Regions from separate parts of the Faecalibacterium sp. AM43-5AT genome, predicted to be linked through region 2. Evidence: riboswitches for the same ligand, from Rfam matches in the RefSeq annotation. Region 2 holds a riboswitch; the other holds the start of a gene.

Region 1 (3,405 bases), on a different contig from region 2:
GGCCAACACCTTCATCTTCCCCTGCATCGAGGCCGGCAACATCGGCTATAAGATTGCTCAGCGTCTGGGTGGTTATGCAGCTTACGGCCCCATCCTGCAGGGTCTGAACGCTCCTATCAACGACCTGTCCCGTGGCTGCAACGCCGACGAGGTCTACAAGATGAGCCTGATCACTGCCTGCCAGTCTTGAGCTGACTGATTGAAAATAGCCGCCGCATTCACCGTACAAAACGGGCAGAATGTTGAGGCCTCAAAGGCAGATTTCAAAAAATGAGTATAGAAAAGCTGAGCATCTGTGAAAAAGCAGGTGCTCAGCTTTTTGCATTTTCAGTTCCGAAAAATTCTACTCTTTTTGAGGGAAAAAGATGAGATTTTTGCTTTCCACTTTTCGTTGGCGCTATTTTGCAACAGCCCCTTTACAGGTTTGCTCAGTTCTTTTCGATATACACGCTGGTGGAGGGGAACGCAAAATCCACACCGTCGGCCTGCATGATGTCCATAATGTTCAGGTTCAGGTCGTTCTGCATCTGCAAAAATTCCGCGTAGGCGTTGGTCAGCAGGTAGGCGGAGACCAGAATGTTGATGCTGGAATCGCCAAAGTTTGCAAGCTGTACGATGTTGGTACCCTTGTTGGTGTAAGGGCTTGCGTCCAGCATGGTCTGCAAGTCTTTCATCAGCTGTTCCAGCTTCGGGCGGGTGGTGCCATAGGTGACACCCAGATTGAACTTGTAGGGCCGCATGGTGCGCAGGGCGGCGTTCTGCACGGTGGAAGAGCAGATCTTACTGTTCGTCACCACATTGATGGTTTTATCCAGCGAGCGGATGCGGGTGGAACGGAAGTTGATGTCGATCACTTCGCCTTCCACATCGCCCGCAGTGATCCAGTCGCCCACTGAGAAGGGCTTGTCCAGCAGAATCACGATGCCGGAAAACAGGTTGCTGGCGCTTTCCTGTGCGGCCAGCGAGATGGTCAGACCAACCAGACCGGCACCGGCGACAATGCTGCCGATGGGAAAGCCCACTTCTTGTGCCAACGCTGCCACGCACAGCACGATCACCAGCACCTTGTAGGCGGTGTCCAGCAAAGAGCAGAGCGTTTTGTTGGAGCGGATCTCCGAGCTGCAGGAAGCCAGCAGCAGGGCGGCCAGATCCGATGCCGCATACAGGCCTTCGCAGACCAGCAGGGTCATGACAAGGCGGAAGCAGACCAACAGCAGCTTGGCAATGCCGGGAATGGCCCAGGGCAGGGAAGCTGCCGCCAGATATACGCCAACCGCAGTGCACATGCGCTGGATGGGTACCGCAAAGCTGCGCAGCAGGATGGGAGTGCCGTTAAAGTGCCACTTGCGGGCCAGCAGTGCCGGAATGCCCTTTTTGCTCAGCCAGCGGCGTACCAGCCATGCGGCAAGCAGAATGAGCAGCGCGCACCCTGCGCGCGCAGCCAGTGCAAACCAGCCCTCCAGCAGCACAGAGCCAAGCTCAAACGAAAGATCACGAATAGAAAAGATCATGATAACCTCCTGAATTTTATACGACCCATTTATGATACCATACCGCACCCACCCGGGCAAGAGCTTACAGAAAAGGAAGCTTGAAAGAATTACTTTGACATTTTTTGCACAAATTTTAAGATGCCCTCTTGACAAGCTGGGCCTGCCACGCTATACTTTGTGCCAGAAAGTTCGTTTCAGGGCGGGGTGAGATTCCCCACTGGCGGTAAAGTCCGCGACCACCCGCAAGGGTGCTGACCCGGTGCAACTCCGGGACCAACGGTATAGTCCGGATGCAAGAAACGGCAGGCAAATCGTTGTCTACGCGCCCTGTTGCAGTGTTTTTGTTGCAGCAGGGCGCTTTTCTATTTGTCCTTCCCGTTCAAAAAAACAAGATACGAAAAGAGCTTTCGGAACAATTTTTGTAAGGGGCATCTTACCCCGGGAAGGATCATTACCATGAAAAAAAGCACGACTCACAATCTTACTGTTGCCGCCATGCTCAGCGCGGTGGCCTTTATCCTGATGTTCATTGAGTTTCCCATTCCGATGCTCATTCCGTCCTTCGTCAAGATGGACTTTTCTGACCTGCCGGCTCTGCTGGGTGCCTTTGCTCTCGGCCCGGTGTACGGTGTGGTCATCAGCTTTATGAAGAACCTGCTGCACATCGTTATCAAGGGCACTTCCACTGCATGCGTGGGCGAGCTGTGCAACTTCATGCTGGGTGCGGTTTTCTCCGCTGTGGCAGGCGCTGTCTATAAGCACCACAAGAGCCGCAAGACCGCCATCATCGGTGCTATTGCAGGCGCTGCAGCCATGGCTGTGTTCAGCGTACCGTCCAACTACTTCATCACCTATCCGGCCTATGTGCAGTTCTACCACATGCCGCTGGAAGCCATCCTCGGCATGTATCAGGCCATCCTGCCTTCTGCAGACAGTCTCATCAAGTGCCTTGTCATCTTCAATATGCCCTTCACGCTGGTCAAAGGCCTGCTGGATGCAGTGCTGTGCATGCTGATCTACAAGCCGCTGTCTCCCATCCTGCACGGCAGAAAGTAACTTGTTCTCCACTTTTTTCTTCTTCTCAAATCATATAACCACAGCAAAACTCCCCGGTCAGGTCCCGCAGTGCGGTTCCCGGCCGGGGAGCTGTTATTTAGAGGAAAATATATCCGCCCGCGATCGATCAGGCCAATGCCCCTTTGTCCAGCCATCTGCCATGGGCCAGCCGCACAAGGAACAGCACACCGCGTATGGTCAGCTCAAAGCTCATGGCCATCCATACACCCACCAGCCCAAAATGCGGAGCCAGCAGGGAAGCCAGCGTGAGCCGGATGCCCCACATGCTGACAAGGTTCAGCACAAAGCATCCCGTGCTGTCTCCGGCACCCTGCATGGCACCGCTGGCAACGATGCTGGCACCGAACATCGGTTCGGCCAGTGCTTCAATGCGCAGCACCCGTGCGCCCAGCGCAATAACTGCCGCATCTGCGGTGAAAACGCCCATCAGGTTTGGCGCAAAAATGTACATGCCAACGCCGGTCAGCGCCATAATGCCCATGCCCATGCCGGTGCACAGCCAGGCAAAGTTTTTTGCCATATCCCGACGGTTTGCGCCCACGGCCTGTCCCACCAGTGCAAGGGATGCATCCTGAATGCCATAGCCTGCCATGTAGCACAGGCTTTCGGCGCTCACACCCAGACTGTTGGCAGCAATGGCGGTGGTGCCAAGGCCGGATACGATGCGGATGAGCAGCACCTGCGCCGAGGAAAGAACTGCACGCTCTGCGGCCAGCGGTGCGCCTACCTTCCACAGGTTCTGCAGGCAGGCTTTGGTAATGTGCCAGGAGCCGGGCTTGCGGATGCACAGCGGGCCGTCCCGCAGCAGCAGGATGGCAAGGGTCAGCACACCGCT
Region 2 (3,405 bases):
CATCTCCAGGAACACCTGCTCCGCCTTGGGATGCTGCTGCAGCTCCGTTACGGCGGCCAATATCTCCTCTGCGTATTTTGGCATACCGCCAACCCTCTAAATGCAAGAATGAGTCTTATTATTTTGCTTTTATTATACCTATATTTTTTTCTCTGTCAACAACCACAAAGGGCTTGTGCTCCAAAAGCTGCCTCGAAGTACCTTAACAGTTTTAACTGTATCTGTTATATTTCAATATAAACTGTATCAGCAGTAAACACAGTTGCATTGGAGGTTGATTATGCGTCAGATATTGCTTTTCGCGGCACTTGCCGCCGTGCTTGCACTGCTTCTGGTGAGCCGCGGGGGAACCAAGGACAAGCCGGTGCCGACAGAGGAGGACGCTCCCGGCAAGGCGGCGTATCATAAGATCAGCGCCGAGGAAGCCTATGAGATGATGATCCCGCAGGAGATCGTGGTGGTGGATGTCCGCACCCGGGAGGAATACGATGGCGGGCATATTGAAAACGCCGTCCTTGTGCCCAACGAGAGCATCGGGAGCGAAATGCCCGAGACGCTGCCCGATAAGGAGGCGACGCTGCTGATCTACTGCCGCAGCGGCCGCCGCAGCAAGGATGCTGCACAAAAGCTGCTGGCGCTGGGGTATCAGAGCGTCTGCGACTTCGACACGATCCTGATTGTCCAAACTCAATTCAAGGTCATGGTCGATGATGGGCAGCTTGAACCGGACGGACTTCAGCCACTGTCCATTAGGCTGGCGTTCCGGGCAGATCTGCACCTCGTCGATCAAAAATTCCACCAGTCTGCGGCGTTCCGCCTCGGTCATGGTGGCATAAAACTTGTCAAAGCAAATCAGGATCTTATAGATGTTGTCGCCTGTGATTTTGTCGGCTTCAATGGCCTGCTTCTTTGCCCGGGCATCCATCAGTCCATTTTCCACCTCTTCGATTTTATCGTACATCTTATAAAGGCGGTCGTCCGGGTCAAGGCTGTCGATCTCCTCCATAAGCCGGGATTTTGTGGAGTAGTGCTGCCGTAGCTGCTTCTCATAGGCGGCGATCTCCTGCTCAATGGCAGTGGTATCTACCTTCATGTGTAGACCTTGGTCTTTTCTGCTGCCATTTCCAGCACCTCCCATTCGTACCGTCTTGTTCGGAATAGACTTTGCAAGCAAAGTCGTGTGCCAAAGGGCGCTGCTCTCGCCTGTCGGCTCGGTCAAGCGCTTCAAAATGCAACGCATTTTGAGGTCGCCACTGGCGACCCGCGCCCCTTTGGATTCTCCGTTCACATTGTCCTACGGACGATGTGATTTTATTGTTGTAGCGATTCGCTTCATCCCGGTTTCGTCCCGGTTTGCAGAATGCCCTTGCAATCCGAAAGGAGCCGTGCTATAATGCCGCTGTAATTGAATCAGAAATCTTCAGGGCAGGGTGCAATTCCCTACCGGTGGTACAGCCCACGAGCCGTAAGGCATGATTCGGTGAAACTCCGAAGCCGACAGTACAGTCTGGATGAAAGAAGATACCAAGCGCAGAGCCCGCACGGTTCTCTGCTTGTGGAGGCTGCTCTGGGATGCGTTTGCATTCTGGAGCTTTCTTTTTTGCACAAGAGTCCCTTGTGTCTTTTCGGCTTGCCCTGAACGTTTTTGTTCAGGGCTTTTTCTTTTGGAGGCGACACGATGAACGACGAAGATTATATGCGTCTGGCTTTGCAGCTTGCAAAAAAGGGTTGCGGATGGACATCTCCCAACCCGATGGTGGGTGCCGTGGTCGTAAAAGAGGGCAGGACCATCGGACAGGGCTGGCACCAGAGATACGGTCAGGCTCATGCGGAGCGCAATGCGCTGGCATCCTGCACCGAAGATCCGCAGGGAGCGACCCTGTATGTGACATTGGAGCCGTGCTGCCATTACGGAAAGCAGCCGCCCTGCGTGGATGCGATTCTGGACGCGGGCATTCACCGGGTGGTCGTGGGTTCTGCTGACCCGAATCCGCTGGTGGCCGGAAAAGGAATTGCGTTCCTGCGCGCACACGGCATAGATGTGACCGAAAATGTTCTGCAAGAGGAATGCGATGCGCTGAACAAGGTATTCTTCCACTATATCACCACAAAACGCCCCTTCGTTTCCATGAAATACGCCATGACGATGGACGGAAAAATCGCCACATACACAGGCGCTTCCAAATGGATCACCGGGGAAATTGCCCGGAATCATGTTCAACGGCAGCGACACCGATTCCGCGGCATTATGGTGGGAGTCGGAACCATTCTGGCAGATGACCCGCTGCTGACCTGCCGGATAAAGGGTGGCCGTGATCCCGTCCGGATCATCTGTGATACACATTTGCGGACACCGCTGCAATCACAGGTAGTCACGACCGCCAAACAGGTCCCCACCATTCTTGCAACCTGCTGCGGCGACCCAGAGAAGCAGGCGGCATATCAACAGACCGGGTGCCGAGTCCTTTGTCTGGAAGAGCAATGCGGTCATGTGAATCTTCCGCAACTGATGGAACAGCTGGGGCAGGAGCAGATCGACAGCATTCTGCTGGAAGGCGGTGGGACCTTGAACTGGTCTGCACTGGAAAGCGGCATCGTGCAGCAGGTACAGGCTTACATCGCCCCGAAGCTGTTCGGAGGTAGGGATGCCAAAGCACCCATTGAGGGTGCAGGTGTTTCGTTTCCGGATGCTGCATTCCGCCTGAAGAACAGCCGATTGGAACAGCTTGGCAAAGATTTCCTGATCGAAAGTGAGGTGGAGTACCCGTGTTTACCGGAATCGTGGAAGAAGTCGGAACAATAAAATCCATCAATCGGGGACAGCATTCTGCCGTACTGACTGTTCATGCAAAAACGGTTCTGGAAGAAACCAGGATCGGTGACAGCATCGCCGTCAACGGCATCTGTCTGACCGTCAGGCAGCTCTTCCCGGATAGCTTTGCTGCGGATGTCATGCACGAGACCTTGAACCGCTCTGCGCTTGCGCAGCTCACCGTTGGAAGTGCTGTCAATCTGGAACGTGCCATGCCGGCCAACGGACGTTTTGGCGGACACATCGTAGCAGGCCATGTGGATGGGATCGGACGCATTGCCAACATCCGAAAGGACGATACCGCTGTCTGGTACACCATTCATGCGGATTCCGCGATCCTTCGCTATGTCGTCGAAAAGGGTTCCATCACAATAGACGGTATCAGCCTGACCGTGGCTGCGGTGGAGCCTACGGACTTTTCCGTGTCCACGATACCGCACACCGTCTGTCAGACGAACCTGAACCAGCGGCACAAAGGGGATTTTGTCAATCTGGAAACCGATGTTATCGGAAAATATATCGAGAAGCTGCTTCCATCAGAAGCACCGAAACAAAACACGCTCACAAAAGAAATACTGCTGCGCTGCGGCTTT

The links. Region 2 has a riboswitch for FMN ahead of ribD (bifunctional diaminohydroxyphosphoribosylaminopyrimidine deaminase/5-amino-6-(5-phosphoribosylamino)uracil reductase RibD). Riboswitches for the same ligand answer to the same signal wherever they lie in the genome.
Region 1: linked by a shared signal. The riboswitch ahead of DW937_RS01225 (ECF transporter S component) and the one ahead of ribD (bifunctional diaminohydroxyphosphoribosylaminopyrimidine deaminase/5-amino-6-(5-phosphoribosylamino)uracil reductase RibD) in region 2 are both predicted to bind FMN.

Annotation. Positions count from the first base shown of each region.
Region 1 is NZ_QVGZ01000001.1:227,470-230,874, forward strand. Features, by position in the region: gene pta (phosphate acetyltransferase) at 1-190, shown strand, start outside; gene DW937_RS01220 (mechanosensitive ion channel family protein) at 429-1,511, opposite strand; FMN riboswitch at 1,680-1,799, shown strand; gene DW937_RS01225 (ECF transporter S component) at 1,950-2,549, shown strand; gene DW937_RS01230 (MATE family efflux transporter) at 2,677-3,405, opposite strand, start outside.
Region 2 is NZ_QVGZ01000017.1:5,504-8,908, forward strand. Features, by position in the region: gene DW937_RS13625 (transcriptional repressor) at 1-84, opposite strand, end outside; gene DW937_RS15495 (rhodanese-like domain-containing protein) at 281-1,039, shown strand; FMN riboswitch at 1,413-1,527, shown strand; gene ribD (bifunctional diaminohydroxyphosphoribosylaminopyrimidine deaminase/5-amino-6-(5-phosphoribosylamino)uracil reductase RibD) at 1,679-2,803, shown strand; gene DW937_RS13645 (riboflavin synthase) at 2,767-3,405, shown strand, end outside.